2 regions of the Variovorax sp. BGA-UO-ETr-C22 genome follow, and region 1 is predicted to be linked to the other one. Evidence: riboswitches for the same ligand, from Rfam matches in the RefSeq annotation. Region 1 holds a riboswitch; the other holds the start of a gene.
The links. A riboswitch is a leader RNA that binds a small molecule or an ion and turns the genes downstream of it on or off. The one in region 1 is predicted to bind glycine.
Positions count from the first base shown of each region.

Region 2: another riboswitch for glycine. It lies ahead of AC57B8_RS13910 (D-amino acid dehydrogenase); the one in region 1 lies ahead of gcvT (glycine cleavage system aminomethyltransferase GcvT).

Region 1 covers NZ_JCAQPA010000011.1:1,809,149-1,816,721, reverse strand. The annotation lists gene gcvP (aminomethyl-transferring glycine dehydrogenase) at 1-1,362, opposite strand, end outside; gene gcvH (glycine cleavage system protein GcvH) at 1,421-1,792, opposite strand; gene gcvT (glycine cleavage system aminomethyltransferase GcvT) at 1,864-3,036, opposite strand; glycine riboswitch at 3,084-3,188, opposite strand; glycine riboswitch at 3,201-3,291, opposite strand; gene AC57B8_RS28520 (hypothetical protein) at 3,323-3,859, opposite strand; gene AC57B8_RS28515 (L,D-transpeptidase Cds6 family protein) at 3,956-4,438, opposite strand; gene AC57B8_RS28510 (MFS transporter) at 4,682-5,872, opposite strand; gene AC57B8_RS28505 (AraC family transcriptional regulator) at 5,981-6,760, shown strand; gene AC57B8_RS28500 (TRAP transporter large permease) at 6,798-7,573, opposite strand, start outside.
Region 2 covers NZ_JCAQPA010000010.1:97,506-105,078, forward strand. The annotation lists gene AC57B8_RS13900 (FIST signal transduction protein) at 1-381, shown strand, start outside; gene AC57B8_RS13905 (RtcB family protein) at 600-2,015, shown strand; gene AC57B8_RS13910 (D-amino acid dehydrogenase) at 2,034-3,341, opposite strand; glycine riboswitch at 3,433-3,539, opposite strand; glycine riboswitch at 3,584-3,674, opposite strand; gene rfbB (dTDP-glucose 4,6-dehydratase) at 3,793-4,872, shown strand; gene rfbD (dTDP-4-dehydrorhamnose reductase) at 4,869-5,759, shown strand; gene rfbA (glucose-1-phosphate thymidylyltransferase RfbA) at 5,799-6,686, shown strand; gene AC57B8_RS13930 (GDP-mannose 4,6-dehydratase) at 6,724-7,573, shown strand, end outside.

The DNA.
Region 1 (7,573 bases):
CGCAGTGCCGGCGGGCACGAACAGGGCCCACAGGGTTTCGATGTCGGCGCGCGTGGTGGTCTCGTCCAGCGAAATGCCCAGGTGCTGCTGCAGGCGCTGGCGCAGGTTGACGCCGCCGGCTTGCGCGCGCTCGATGATCGCGGCCGTGTCGTCGCCGGTGCGGATCGTCAGCGAGTCGAAGGCGGTGGTGTTCACCGGCTCGCGGCCCATCTGCGACAGGCCCTTGGCGAGGATGGCGGTGAGCACGGCCACGCGCTGCGCGATGCGCGTGAGGCCGTCGGGGCCGTGGTACACGGCGTACATGCTGGCGACCACGGCCGGCAGCACCTGCGCGGTGCAGATGTTCGACGTGGCCTTCTCGCGGCGGATGTGCTGCTCGCGCGTCTGCAGCGCGAGGCGGTAGGCGGGCTGGCCGTGCGTGTCGACGCTCACGCCGACGAGGCGGCCGGGCAGCGAGCGCTTGAACGAATCGCGGCAGGCCAGGTAGGCAGCGTGCGGGCCGCCGTTGCACAGCGGCATGCCCAAGCGCTGCGTGGTGCCGCAGACGATGTCGGCATCGAACTCGCCGGGGGCGACCAGCAATGTGAGCGCCAGCAGGTCGGCCGCGACGATGAAGGCGGCATCGCACTGGTGCGCGTGGCCCGCGAGCGGGCGCAGGTCGTGCACGTGGCCGGTGGTGGCGGGGTACTGTGCGAGCACGCCGAAGAACTCGCCGCTCACCATCAGGTGCGGCAGCGTTTCGGACACCGTGCTCACCTTGACTTCGATGCCCAGCGGCGCGGCGCGGGTCTTGATGACTTCGATGGTCTGCGGGTGGCAGTCGCCCGACACGAGGAAGACGTTGCTCTTGCTCTTCACGCTGCGCTTGGCGAGCGTCATGGCTTCGGCCGCGGCCGTGGCCTCGTCGAGCATCGAGGCGTTGGCGATGGCCATGCCCGTGAGGTCGCACACCATCGTCTGGAAGTTGAGCAGGGCTTCCATGCGGCCCTGCGAGATCTCGGCCTGGTAGGGCGTGTAGGCGGTGTACCAGGCGGGGTTCTCCAGGATGTTGCGCAGGATCACGCCCGGCGTGTGCGTGCCGTAATAGCCCTGGCCGATGAAGCTCTTGAACACCTTGTTCTTCGACGCCAGCGTCTTCAGTTCGGCCAGCGCGTCGGCCTCGGTGACGGGCGCGGGCAGGCGCATCGGCCGGGCGCGGCGGATGGCCGCGGGCACGATGCCGTCGATGAGCTCCGCGCGCGTTTCCGAGCCGATCACCGGCAGCATGCGCGCCTCGTCCGCTGCATCGATGCCGATGTGGCGGGCGAGGAATTCTTCGGCGTTCTCTAGTTCTTGCAAAGAGGGAAGGGCGGGAATCGGCATGGCGGTGAAGGCTCGGGGGAGAAGGAACGAAGGTGCGAGGAAGCTGCTGTTCAGCGGATCAGGATTCGGCGGCGAACTTGTCGTAGCTGGCGGCGTCGAGCAGGGCGTCGAGCTGCGCGGGCTCGCTCAGCTTGACCTTGAAGAACCAGCCGGCGGCCAGCGGGTCGCTGTTGGCCAGCGACGGGTCGGCGCGCAGCGCTTCGTTCACTTCGGTGATCTCGCCCGACACGGGCATGAACACATCGGCGGCGGCCTTCACCGACTCGACCACACCGGCGACCTCGCCCTGCGCGAAGGTCTTGCCCACTTCAGGCAGGTCGACGAACACCACGTCGCCCAGCGCGTCCTGCGCATGCACGGTGATGCCGACGGTGGCGGCGCCGCCTTCGGCCGCCACCCATTCGTGGTCCTTGGTGTATTTGATGCTCATGAAAAAACTCCTCGTGGAAAAAATGGAATCGGGGTGCAGAGCCTAGCCGGGTCTGCGGGGTTCAGTGTCGGTCAGCCGCGGTAGTAGCGCGTCGGCACGAAAGGCATGGTCGAGACTTCCATCGGCACCGGCTTGCCGCGCACGATGGCCTGCACGCGCGTGCCGGGCTCGGCGAAGGCGGCGGCCACGTAGCCCATGGCCACGCAGCGGTCGGCCGTGGGGCCGAGCAGGCCGCTGGTGACGGCGCCGATGTCGTGCCCTTCGAGCGACTGCAGCAGCGTGCCGTCGCGCACCGGAATGCGTTCGAGTGCCACGAGGCCGACGCGCTTGCGCGTGAGCGTCTTGTGGTCGGTGTGGCCGGCCGCGCCCGAGGCGACGGCGGCGAGCTGGGCCAGCACCTTGGCCGCGCCCGGAAAGCCGCCTTCGCGCGCGCCGCCCGCGCGGCGCACCTTCTGGATCGCCCAGTTCAGCGAGGCTTCGACCGGGGTGGTGGTGGTGTCGATGTCGTTGCCGTACAGGCACAGGCCGGCTTCGAGCCGCAGCGAGTTGCGCGCGCCCAGGCCGACGGGCTTCACTTCGGGCTGCGCGAGCAGCAGGCGGGCGAGGGCGTCGGCGTCTTTGCCGGCCACCGAGATCTCGAAGCCGTCTTCGCCGGTGTAGCCGCTGCGGGTGACGAAGGCGGCGATGCCGCCGATCTGCACCGCGCCGCCGGTCATGAACACGAAGCGCTCGATGCCGGGCGACAGGCGCGCCAGCGTGGCCGCGGCCTGCGGGCCTTGCAGCGCGAGCAGGGCGTGGTCGGGCAGGGGTTGCACCTGGCAGCGCGCGCCGATCCTGGCCTGGATGTGGGCGATGTCGGCCACCTTGCAGGCGCCGTTCACGATCACGAAGAGCGAACCGTTGCCTTCGTTGAAGAACATCAGGTCGTCGAGGATGCCGCCCTCGTCGTTCAGCAGCAGGCCGTAGCGCTGCTTGCCGGCGGGCAGGTCGACCACGTCGACGGGCATCAGGGTTTCGAAGGCGGCGGCGGCATCGGGGCCGACCAGGCGCAGCTGGCCCATGTGCGAGATGTCGAACAGGCCGGCTGCGTCGCGCGTGTGCTTGTGCTCGGCCATGAGGCCGGCGGGGTACTGCACGGGCATGGAATAGCCGGCGAAGGGCACCATGCGGGCGCCGAGCTCCACGTGCAGGTCGTACAGCGGGGTCTTGAGAAGTTGGGCGTCGGAAGCGGAAGAAGCGGCCACGGGGCACTCCAAAGGGGCAGTCGAAATCCATGGCTGCAACGCCACGGGCCACCCCTGCTGTCCGCTTTACCTGAGAGATTCGCCCCACGATCGGGGTTTGCTCCTTCGGTGGGCCGCATGCAATGCCACGGCCTCTCTCCAGCAAGGAAACGCCGGTGGTTGCCGGCGTCTTGTCAGTCCTTTTGCCTGAGCGTTCGGGGAACCCCTGCGCCTTCGGCGGCCCCGTCGCGCGGGGCTCTCTCCTGACCCGGCGAGTGTAGTGGATCGCGGGGCCGGGGCTGGTGGCTCAGTGCACGGTTTCCGCCGGCGGCAGCAGCTTGTCGATGCGCTCGCGCAGCGAGTCGGCGCGCTCGGGGCCGGCGGCCTTCTCGATCTCGGAGAGCATCAGCGCGGCGATGGTCAGCATGGCCTCGCGGTCGCGGGCCTCGCGCAGGGCGTCGCGCATCTGGTTGGCGAAGCGCGGGTCGCGGCGCACGAACATGCGTTCGCAGATGTCGAACAGGAACATGCGCGTGGTGGCCAGCGAGCGCTTGCCGTCGAAGCTGTCGGCCGAGGTGGCGACCTGGATCGGCTCGGCGGCGGTGACGGGCGTGGGGGCCGGTGCGGGCGGTGGCGCGACCGGGCGCGCGACCTGCAGGTAGCCGCGCTGCATCAGCCCCTGGATCGCCTGCTCGGCCTCGACGCGGCTGGGGAACAGCGGGCTGAAGTCGGTCAGCGAGCGCCGGCCGTCGGCCATGAGCAGCAGGGCGCGCTCACGCTGGCTGAGCGTGCGCTGCCCGGCCTGGAGTTCGTCGCGTGCCTTCTCGGTCTTGGTGGGGAACATGGCGGCCACAGCTTTCGGAGGTCGAAGGCTGCAGCATCGTTGCAAGTGGTGACATCTTCGTGAACCATTTGCCTTACAGGGACAAGGCGGTGCGCGTCAGTTGCCCGCGCTCTCCTTGCGGATCAGCCAGCGCGTGCCCACGCGCTGCAGCTCGAGGGTCTTGCGGTCGGTCTCGGTGAGCGCGTCGGCGCTGTAGACCTGCCGGAACTGCGCGCTGGCCGAGGTGCCCTGGACGCTGATCACCAGCCCCTCGATGCCCACGCTGATGCGCGACTTGCCCGTGATGCGGGCGCGCCGGTCGGCCTCCCAGCGCTCGCGGGTCTGGCCGCGCGCGGGGGTGAAGTCGCTCGCGTAGGCGGCGAGGTAGCGCTCGACGTCGCGCGCGGACCAGGCGGCGGCCCAGGCGCGCACGGCGCTTTCCACTTCGGCGAGGTGGGTGACGGGATTGGCGGGGGCGGCTGCTGGTGCAACGGCTGCAACGGCTGCAACGGGCGCGGCGGCCGGCGTGGCCGCGATACCGGCGGTGGCCAGCAAGCCGGCAGCGACAAGGCTGCTGCCCTGGGCGACGATTCGGTGCATGGCGTCCTTCTCTTTCCTTCTTCTTGTCTGTCAGGCTCGACGTCGAAGCTTGCGTCGATTCTGGCAGTGAAAGAGAGCGCGTGCGGCGTTGAATCGCCCACGGATTTCAGTGGTCCGTGGTTCAGGGCGCGTGCACAGGACACCGGGTGCTTCCCTCCGCGAATGTCCCCCGCCTTCGGCTCCTCCTTGATTTCGCTGCGGGAAGCACCCAGTGCCCTGTGCACCGGGTGCGCGGGGCAGAGCTCAGGCCGCCGCAGCCTCGCCCGCCATCACCTGCACCGTCCGATTGCGCAGCCGCAAGGCCAGCACGGTCGCGACGCACAGCACGCACAACACCACCGTGAGCGTCACGCCGAGCCCGCGTGCATCCGACAGCAGGCCGAACAGCGGCGACACCAGCCCGCCGACCGAGAGCGCGAGGCCGAGCGTGATGCCGCTGGCCGTGGCCGGGTTGCGCGGCAGGTAGTCCTGCGCGAGCGTCACCTGCGCGGCGAAGGGCAGGAACATGCTCATGCCGAGCCACGCGGTGCAGGCCAGCGCCGCGCCGGGCGTGGAGGAGAGCACGAGGCCCGCCATGGCCGGCAGCGCAAGCAGGTAGCCGCAGCGGATCGTGCCCATGCGCCCGATGCGGTCGCCGAGCCAGCCGCCGGCCAGCGTGCCCACGGCCCCTGCGGCGGTGAAGGCGGTGAGTGCCGCGGCGCCCTGGAAGGTGCTGCCGTGCAGGTCGCGCGTGATGCGCAGCGAGAGCATCGACAGCACCGTGACGTACGGGATCGACCAGCCCACGATGGTCGCCACCAGCAGGCTGAAGGCGCGCCAGTCGTTGTGCGGTTTGAGCACCTGGGCGCGGGCCTGCGCGGCCCGCGCCGCCGTGGCCGCGTGCTGGGCGGCCGCGCTGCGCCGCGCGTTGGCCGCGACCCACACCACGCCCATCGCCACCGCAGGAATGCCCAGCAGATAGCTGCGCGAGAGGCTGCCGCCGCCGACCACCGTGGCCGCCAGCACGGGTGCGAACGAGGCGCCGATGGTGCCGCCCACCGAGAACACGCTCATCGCCTTCTGCGAGGCGCCGCCGGCCGCGCGCGCGGCCACGGTGGCGGGCGGGTGGTAGGCCGCGATGCCCAGCCCGCACAGCGCGACCGCGATCCAGGTCAGCAGGTAGCTCTGGCTCAGGCCCGCCAGCACCACGCCCAGCGCCGCCACCAGGAAGCCTACGGGCACCAGCCAGGCACGCGGGTGGCGGTCGGCGTACAGGCCGAACAGCGGCTGCACCACGCTCGACAGCCCGGTGGCCGCCAGCATCAGGCCGCTCACGGCCGTGTAGCTGTAGCCGCGCTCCAGCACCATGAAGGGCAGCAGCGCGGGCACGAGGCCCTGGTAGAGGTCGTTGACGGCATGGGTGCCGGTGAGCAGCCCGAGTCGGCGCGTGTTCATGCGATGGCTTCTTTCTTCGATGTCCGGTTTGAGAAAAAGGGAGGAAAAGCCATCGTAGGAAGACACGGAAAGATGTTCTCGCTACGAATGTGCAAACATCGTCGTGAAATGGACAAACTGAATCTGCGCCCCGACGAGGGCGAATCGACCCCGCGCGCCGTGGCCGTGCTGGCCACCGATCCGGCGGGCGACGCCTTCATTCCGCCGCATGCGCACCGGCGCGGGCAGCTCATCCACGCGATCTCGGGCGTGATGATGGTCGGCGCGGCGGCCGGCAGCTGGGTGGTGCCGCCGGGGCGCGGCGTCTGGGTGCCGCCGGGCATGACGCACCAGATCCGCATGGCGGGCGAGGTGAAGATGCGCACCGTCTTCGTCGAGCCCGGCACGCGCGCCGACCTGGGCGCCGAGTGCCGCGTGATCCATGTGGGTGCGCTGTTGCGCGAGCTGATCGTGGCGGCCGTGTCGCTGCCGCTGGACTACCCGCCGGGCGGGCGCGACGAGCGCGTGATGGAACTGATCCTCGACGAGATCGAGGCCGCGCCCGCGCTGTCGCTGCATGTGCCGATGCCGCGCCACGCACGCCTGGCCGCGCTGTGCGAGGCGTTGATCCGCGACCCCGCGCAGCCCGCCACGCTCGACGGCTGGGCCGCGCGGCTGCACATGAACGCGCGCACGCTGGCCCGGTTGTTCGAACGCGAGACCGGCATGACCTTCGGCGCGTGGTGCCGCCAGGCGCGGCTGCTGCTGAGCCTGCCGCGGCTGGCCGCGGGCGCGTCGATCCTGGAGGTGGCGCTGGCGCACGGCTACGAGAGCCCGAGCGCCTTCACCGCGATGTTCCGCCGCACGCTCGGCGTGCCGCCGAGCCAGTACCTGCACCCGCCGGCCTGAGGCGGGTGAAGGCGGGGGGCGGGAGCGGCCTGCGCCGCTACTTGAACCCGAGCGCGCGCGGCAGCCAGGTGCTGAGCATCGGCACGAAGGTCAGCAGCATCAGCACCGCGCCGTGCGCCCACAGGAAGGGCACCAGCTCCTTCACCAGCGCCGACATCGGCACCTTCGACACGTTGCAGGTCACGAACAGCAGCCCGCCCACCGGCGGCGTGATCATGCCCAGCGTGAGGTTGAAGATCACGATCATCGCGAAGTGCACCGGGTCGACGCCCAGCTTGATCGCCACCGGCGCAAGAATCGGCGCCAGCACCATCACGCCCGGCAGCGGCTCGATGAAGATGCCGAACAAGAGCAGGAACACGTTGACGATGATCAGGAACATCCACGGCGAGAGGTTCATGCTGATGAGCCATTCGGCCATCTGCTGCGGAATGCCCTCGATGGTCAGCACCCAGGCGAACGAGGCCGACAGGCCGATGATGATCAGCACCGACGCCGACAGCAGGGCCGAGCGCGACAGGATGTCGGGCAGCATCTTCCACTCGAGCGTGCGGTAGATGAACTTGCCGCACACCAGCGCATAGAACACCGCCACCACCGAGGCTTCGGTGGGCGTGAACCAGCCGGCGCGCATGCCGCCCAGGATGACCACCGGCAGCAGGATGGCGGGAATCGCCTTCCACGTCGTGATGAGGATCTCGCGCAGCGGCGGCGTCTGGCCGTCGCCCTTGTAGTTGCGCTTCTTCGAGACGTAGAAGTTCACGACGCACATCGCCACCGCGATCAGGATGCCCGGCACGATGCCGGCCACGA
Region 2 (7,573 bases), on a different contig from region 1:
GCCGACAACGCCGAGGCCGGCATGCGGCTGAGCTTCTGCCGCCGCAATGCGCAGGCGGCGCGCGCCGACCTGATGCGCATCTGCGCCGAGATCCGCGAAGAGCTCGAGCCCGAAGAACAGACGCTGGCCACCGCGCGCGCCGTGGCGGCGGGCGAGGCCGAGGCCGCGCCGCATCCCGCGCGGCGCATCGCGGGCGCGGTGTACGTGAGCTGCTCGGGACGCGGCGGCCCGCACTTCGGTGCGCCGGGCGCCGAATTGCAGATCGTGCGGCATGCGCTGGGCGACGTGCCGCTGGTCGGCTTCTTCGCCGCCGGCGAGATCGCGCGCCATCACCTGTACGGCTACACCGGCGTGCTGACGGTGTTCACTGCGCCGGACTGACTGACTGGCTGACTGACGGGAAAAAACGACGCGCGCGCCTGCGCGTTGTTTTCGCAAGCGCTTCGCGTCGCTAGAATCCGCCCGCTTTCTTGAATCTCTGCTGCTGCAAGAAAGAGTGATCCGCGCGCCCCGAGGCACGCGGTCGATCTCTTTCGCCCCGCCACGCGATGTGACGGGGCCCGGAAACCGACACGGTTTCCCCGAATGGAATTGCAGCCATGGGCAGCCCTACCAATAGTCATTTTTCGAGACTCCAGCGCGCCTTTTCTCGCGCGAACATCGCCGTCGACTACCGCGACGGCATTTATCACCTGCGCAACGAAGCCGCGCAGGCGACCGTGCTTCTGCCGCAGAGCCTGCCGCTGGAAGAAAAAGCCGTGAACCAGCTGCTGGCCTTCGCCAGCGTGCGCTCGCCCGACGGCGCGCACGGCGTGTGCAAGGCTTGCGCGACGCCGGACTTTCATCCGGGCTCGGTCGCGCCGGTGGGCAGCGTCGTCGCCACCGATGGCGACTTCGTGATTCCCGCCGCGGTCGGCACCGACATCAACTGCGGCATGCGCCTGCTGACCACCGGCCTCACGCTGGACCAGGTGGCGCCGCACAAGACGCAGCTGCTCGCGCGGCTCACGCGCAGCCTGCTCGACAACGGGCGCGACGTGCCGGTGCACACGGCGGCGTTTCGCGCGCTGTTCGACGACGGGCCGGCCGCATTCCTGGACGCCGTGCGCAATGACGGGCTCTGGGCCGCGTGCGACCGCGACCGGCTGCAGGCCGAGATCGGCGCGTGCATCGGCCTGGCGAGCTTCGGCGGGCAGTCGCGGCACGCACCGCCGGCCTACACCGGCGCGCGCCACGAGGTGTTCCGCGACCCGTGCCTCGGCACGCCGGGCAGCGGCAACCACTTCGTCGAGCTGCAGGTGGTCGACCAGGTGATGGACCGGCACGCGGCCTACCGCGCGGGGCTCAAGGCGGGCGAGGTCGTGGTGATGATCCACAGCGGCTCGCGCGACATCGGGTTCCATGTCGGCGGCCGCTGGATGGACCGCGCGCGGGCCGAGTGGCCGCAGGGCCTGCGTCATCCGAAGAGCGGGCTGTACGGGCTGGCCGGGCCGCTGGCGCAGGAGTACCTGGAAGCCATGGGCGTGGCCGCGCGCTATGCGTGGGCCAATCGCGTCGTGCTGGCCGAGCTGGTGCGCAAGGACTTCGCCGAGCTGCTGGGTGCCACGGCGTCGACGCTCGTGGTCGACGTGCCGCACAACGTGGTGCTGCGCGAGCACGGCATGAACATCCATCGCAAGGGCGCGACGCCGGCGCACGCGGGCGACCTGGCGCTGATTCCCGGGTCGATGGGCGATCACTCGTACCTCGCGACCGGGCTGGGGCATGAAGACTGGCTGTGGTCGTGCAGCCATGGTGCCGGCCGGCGCATGCGTCGGCAGGAGGTGCGCGCGATGCGGCCCGCGCCCGGCGACGCCGATGCCAGCTGGCAGTGCGTGACCTTGCGCGAGGAGCGCCGCATCGAAGAAGCGCCGCAGGCCTACAAGCCGATCGGCGCGGTGATCGAGGCGCAGGAAAGCGCGGGGCTCATCCGCTGCGCCGTGCGGCTCAAGCCCTGGGTCACGTTCAAGGCGTGACCAGAGGGCGGGGCCGTGTCAGCCCAGGGCGGGCTGCACGGCGCGCGGCGCGGGCGCCGGCATGCCGGCGAACGCGAAGTCGACCTCGGGCGCCAGCCCGCTCACGATGCGCGCGATCGACTTGCCCGAGCCGCAGGCGTGCGTCCAGCCGAGCGTGCCGTGGCCCGTGTTGAGGAACAGGTTCGGCAGCTTGGTCTTGCCGATCAGCGGCACGTTGCTCGGCGTGGCCGGGCGCAGGCCGGTCCAGAACTGCGCGCGTTCGGTGTCGCCGGCGCCGGGGAAGAGCTCTTCGACGCGCCGCACGATGGCTTCGCAGCGCACGCGGTTCAGGTCGCGGTCGTAGCCGTTGAGCTCGGCCGTGCCGGCGATGCGCAGGCGGTCGCCCGACTCGGAGGTGTAGCGCGAGAACACCAGCTTGTATTCGTCGTCGGTGAGCGAGACCTGGTGCGCCTTCGATGCGTCCTTCACGGGCAGCGTCACCGAGTAGCCCTTGGCCGGGTAGATCGGCAGGCGGATGCCCAGCGGCGCGGCGTACAGCGGGCTCAGCGAACCCATCGCGAGCACGAAGGCATCGCCGCGGATGCGCTGGAAGCGGCCTTCGTTGTCGGTCGCCTCGACGTGGTCGATGCTGCCGCCCGCTTCGCGCAGCGCGGTCACCGTGTGGCTCATGAGGAACTTCACGCCGGCCGCTTCGGCCAGCTTCACGAGCTCGCGCGCGAAGCGGTTGGCGTCGCCCGATTCGTCTTCGGCGGTGTAGGTGGCGCCGGCGAGTTGGGGGCGGATGTGGGCGAGGGCGGGTTCGATCTTGATGGCCTCGTCGGCCGAGATGACCAAGCGTTCGCAGCCCAGGGCACGCATCTGCTCGGCGGGCGCGAGGGCGCCGTCGAATTCTTTTTGCGTCGTGTAGAAGTGCAGGATGCCTTGCGTGCGCTGGTCATAGTTCAGGCCCGTGTCTCGACGCAATTGCTGCAACATTTCCCGGCTGTATGTACCGAGACGAACGATCTGTTCGATGTTGTGGCGGGTGCGCGCGGGGGTGCATTCGCGCAAGAACTGCAGGCCCCAGAGCCACTGGCGCATGTCGGCGCGGATGCGAAAGAGCAGCGGCGCATCTTCCTTGCCGAGCCATTGCAGCACCTTCAGCGGCGCGCTCGGATTGGCCCAGGGTTCGGCATGGCTGACCGAGATCTGGCCGCCGTTGGCGAAGCTGGTTTCGGCGGCCGGGGTGGCCTGCCGGTCGATCACGGTCACCTCGTGGCCGAGTTGCTGAAGGTAGTAGGCCGAAGTCACGCCGAGCAGGCCGGCGCCAAGAACGATCACACGCATTGCAAGTACCTTTGAGTTTGCAGCGCTTGAACGGCGGGCGTGGAGTGCTATTGAACCAATAGCAAGCAACCGGACGACCGATGTCCAAGTTGCCGCTCCCCCTGTCCTCGGTACCTGAGAGATTCACCCTGCTGCACCCGCAGCGGGTTTGCTCCTTCGGTGCGCCACATGGCGTGGCGGCTCTCCAGACGGCTGTATCGATGAGTGCAGTACTGACCCCTTGCCGAAGTTCCTGGGCGTTGCCTGGAATTTCGTCGGGCCGACCTGAGCGTTTATGGGAGTTTGCGCCTTCGGTAGGGCCTCCGTGGAGGCCCGCTCTCCTGCAATTGTTGGCGATTGTAGGCGGGCCCCGCAAGCCGGCCAAGCCCTGTACATCGGCACTTCACACCGATGGGATAATTGAATGTTGATTTTTGGTAAAGCAAACTTTTTTCTACATGCAGGGGACTCCATGATCCTGGTTACCGGCGGCGCAGGCTTCATTGGCGCCAATTTCGTGCTCGACTGGATCGCGCAGGGCAACGAGCCCGTCGTGAACCTCGACAAGCTGACCTACGCAGGCAACCTCGAGACTCTGGCGTCGCTCAAGGGCAACGCGAACCACGTCTTCGTGCAGGGCGACATCGGCGACAGCGCGCTGCTCGATCGCCTGCTGGCCGAGCACAAACCCCGTGCCGTCGTGAACTTTGCCGCGGAATCGCATGTGGATCGTTCGATCCACGGCCCGGAAGACTTCGTGCAGACCAATGTGCTCGGCACCTTCCGCCTGCTCGAATCGGTGCGCGGCTACTGGAACGCCCTGCCGGCCGACCAGAAGGCGGCCTTCCGCTTCCTGCATGTGTCGACCGACGAGGTCTACGGCTCGCTCTCCAAGACCGACCCGGCCTTCACCGAAGAGAACAAGTACGAGCCCAACAGCCCGTACTCGGCCAGCAAGGCCGCCAGCGACCACCTCGTGCGCGCCTGGCACCACACCTACGGCCTGCCGGTGGTCACCACCAACTGCTCGAACAACTACGGCCCGTTCCACTTCCCCGAGAAGCTGATCCCGCTGATGATCGTCAACGCACTGGCCGGCAAGAACCTGCCCGTGTACGGCGACGGCATGCAGGTGCGCGACTGGCTCTACGTGAAGGACCACTGCAGCGCCATCCGCCGCGTGCTCGAAGCCGGCAAGCTCGGCGAGACCTACAACGTCGGCGGCTGGAACGAGAAGCCCAACATCGAGATCGTCAACACCGTGTGCGCGCTGCTCGACGAACTGAGCCCCCGCGCCGACGGCAAGCCGTACAAGGAGCAGATCACCTACGTCACGGACCGCCCGGGCCACGACCGCCGCTACGCCATCGATGCACGCAAGCTCGAGGCCGAGCTTGGCTGGAAGCCCGCCGAGACCTTCGACACCGGCATCCGCAAGACCGTCCAGTGGTACCTCGCGAACGGCGAGTGGGTGCGCAACGTGCAAAGCGGCGCATACCGCGAATGGGTCGAGAAGCAGTACGACGCCGCACCTGCAAAGGCTTCCGCATGAAGTTGCTGCTGCTCGGCAAGGGTGGACAGGTCGGCTGGGAGCTGCAGCGCAGCCTCGCGCCGCTCGGCGAAGTGGTCGCACTCGATTTCGACAGCACCGACTTCCACGCCGACTTCAGCCGTCCCGAGCAGTTGGCCGCAACCGTGCTGGCGGTGCGCCCCGACGTCATCATCAATGCCGCCGCGCACACTGCCGTCGACAAGGCCGAGAGTGAGCCCGACTTTGCGCGCAAGCTCAACGCCACCTCGCCCGGCGTGGTGGCCGAGGCGGCGCAGCAGATCGGCGCGCTGATGGTGCATTACTCCACCGACTACGTCTTCGACGGCAGCGGCACCAAGCCCTGGAAGGAAGACGACGCGACCGGCCCGCTCAGCGTGTACGGCCAGACCAAGCTCGAAGGCGAGCAGCTGGTGGCGCAGCATTGCGCGAAGCACCTGATCTTTCGCACCAGCTGGGTGTACGCCGCACGCGGCGGCAACTTCGCCAAGACCATGCTGCGGCTGGCCAAGGAGCGCGACAAGCTCACGGTCATCGACGACCAGTTCGGCGCCCCGACCGGTGCCGAGCTGCTGGCCGACATCACCGCGCACGCCATCCGCGCCACCTTGCAAGACCCGACCAAGGCCGGGCTGTACCACGCCATCGCCGGCGGCGAGACCACGTGGCACGGCTACGCGCGCTTCGTGCTCGAGATGGCGCAGCAGGCCGGCGTCGAACTCAAGGCCGGCCCGCAGGCCGTGGAGGCCGTGCCCACCAGTGCCTTTCCGACGCCCGCGAAGCGCCCGCACAACTCGCGGCTCGACACCACCAAGCTGCAGACCACCTTCGGCCTGCGACTGCCGCCCTGGCAGGAAGGCGTGGCACGCATGCTGCGCGAGACGCTCTGACCGACTGATTTTTCCTGCCCCTCACAGAAGAAGACTCCCATGACGCAACGCAAAGGCATCATCCTCGCCGGTGGCTCCGGCACCCGCCTGCACCCGGCCACGCTTGCCATGAGCAAGCAACTGCTGCCGGTGTACGACAAGCCCATGATTTATTACCCGCTGAGCACCCTGATGCTCGGCGGCATGCGCGACATCCTCATCATCAGCACGCCGCAGGACACGCCGCGCTTCCAGCAACTGCTGGGTGATGGCAGCCAGTGGGGCATCAACCTGCAGTACGCGGTGCAGCCAAGTCCCGATGGCCTGGCGCAGGCGTTCATCATCGGCGACAAGTTCGTGGGCAACTCGCCGAGCGCGCTGGTGTTGGGGGACAACATCTTCTATGGGCATGACTTTGCCCATCTGCTGGGCGGCGCCGACGCGCAGGACGCGGGAGCCACTGTGTTCGCGTACCACGTGCATGACCCGGAGCGGTATGGCGTGGTCGCATTCGATGCACAAGGCAAGGCCAGCAGCATCGAGGAAAAGCCGCTCAAGCCCAAGAGCAACTACGCCGTGACGGGCCTGTACTTCTACGACAACCAGGTCATCGACATCGCCAAGGCGGTGAAGCCGAGTGCACGAGGCGAACTCGAGATCACGGCCGTCAATCAGGCGTACCTCGATCTTGGCCGGCTCAACGTGCAGATCATGCAGCGCGGCTACGCCTGGCTTGATACCGGTACGCATGAAAGCCTGTTGGAGGCGGGGCAGTTCATCGCCACGCTGGAGCACCGGCAGGGGTTGAAGATCGCCTGCCCGGAGGAAATCGCGTGGCGGCATGGCTTCATCGACAAGGAGCAACTGGCGCGGCTGGCCTTGCCACTGCAGAAAAATGCCTACGGCAAGTACCTCAATCGGCTGCTTGCCGAAGAGCACTCATTCTGAACACTGACACACAACAATTTCTTCGGTAGTACAAGTCATGCACGCATCAACTCAAACCCTGACGGGTCAAAAATACCTTGTAACCGGCGCAGGCGGATTCATCGGCAGTCACCTTGTCGAAGCACTCGTGCGTGCCGGCGCTGAGGTGACGGCTATGGTCCGCTACGGTTCCGCATCGAGTTGGGGCAATCTCGAATTCGCACCGGATGACGTGAAGGGGCAGTTCCGCGTCGTGGCGGGCAACATCGACGATGGCGATTTCGTCATGCATGCCATGCAGGGCATCGACGTCGTCTGCCATCTGGCGGCCCTGATCGCCATTCCGTATTCGTACGTTGCCCCGCGCAGCTACGTGCGCACCAACGTCGAGGGAACGCTCAACGTCGTGGAGGCCGCGCGCCGTCTGTCGGTTCGTCGCGTCGTCCACACGAGCACCTCCGAGGTGTACGGCACCGCGGTGCGCGTGCCGATCGACGAAGAGCATCCGCTGCAAGGGCAGTCGCCTTATTCGGCCTCGAAGATCGGGGCGGACAAGATCGCCGAGAGCTACTACCGCTCGTTCGACACGGGTGTCGTGACCTTGCGCCCGTTCAACACGTTCGGCCCGCGCCAGTCCGCCCGGGCATTCATCCCGACCATCATCTCGCAGGCATTGACCCAGGACGTGATCAAGCTCGGATCGCTGACCCCTGAGCGCGACATGACCTTCGTGACGGACACGGTCGCCGGCTTCGTCGCTGCTTCGGTGACGCCCGGGATCGAGGGGCAGACCATCAACCTGGGAACCGGCTCGACCTACACGATCGGTCACTTTGCCGAGCGCATCCTCAAGCTGATGGGCGTGGAAAAGGAGATCGTTGCGGACACTGCGCGCATGCGCCCCGACA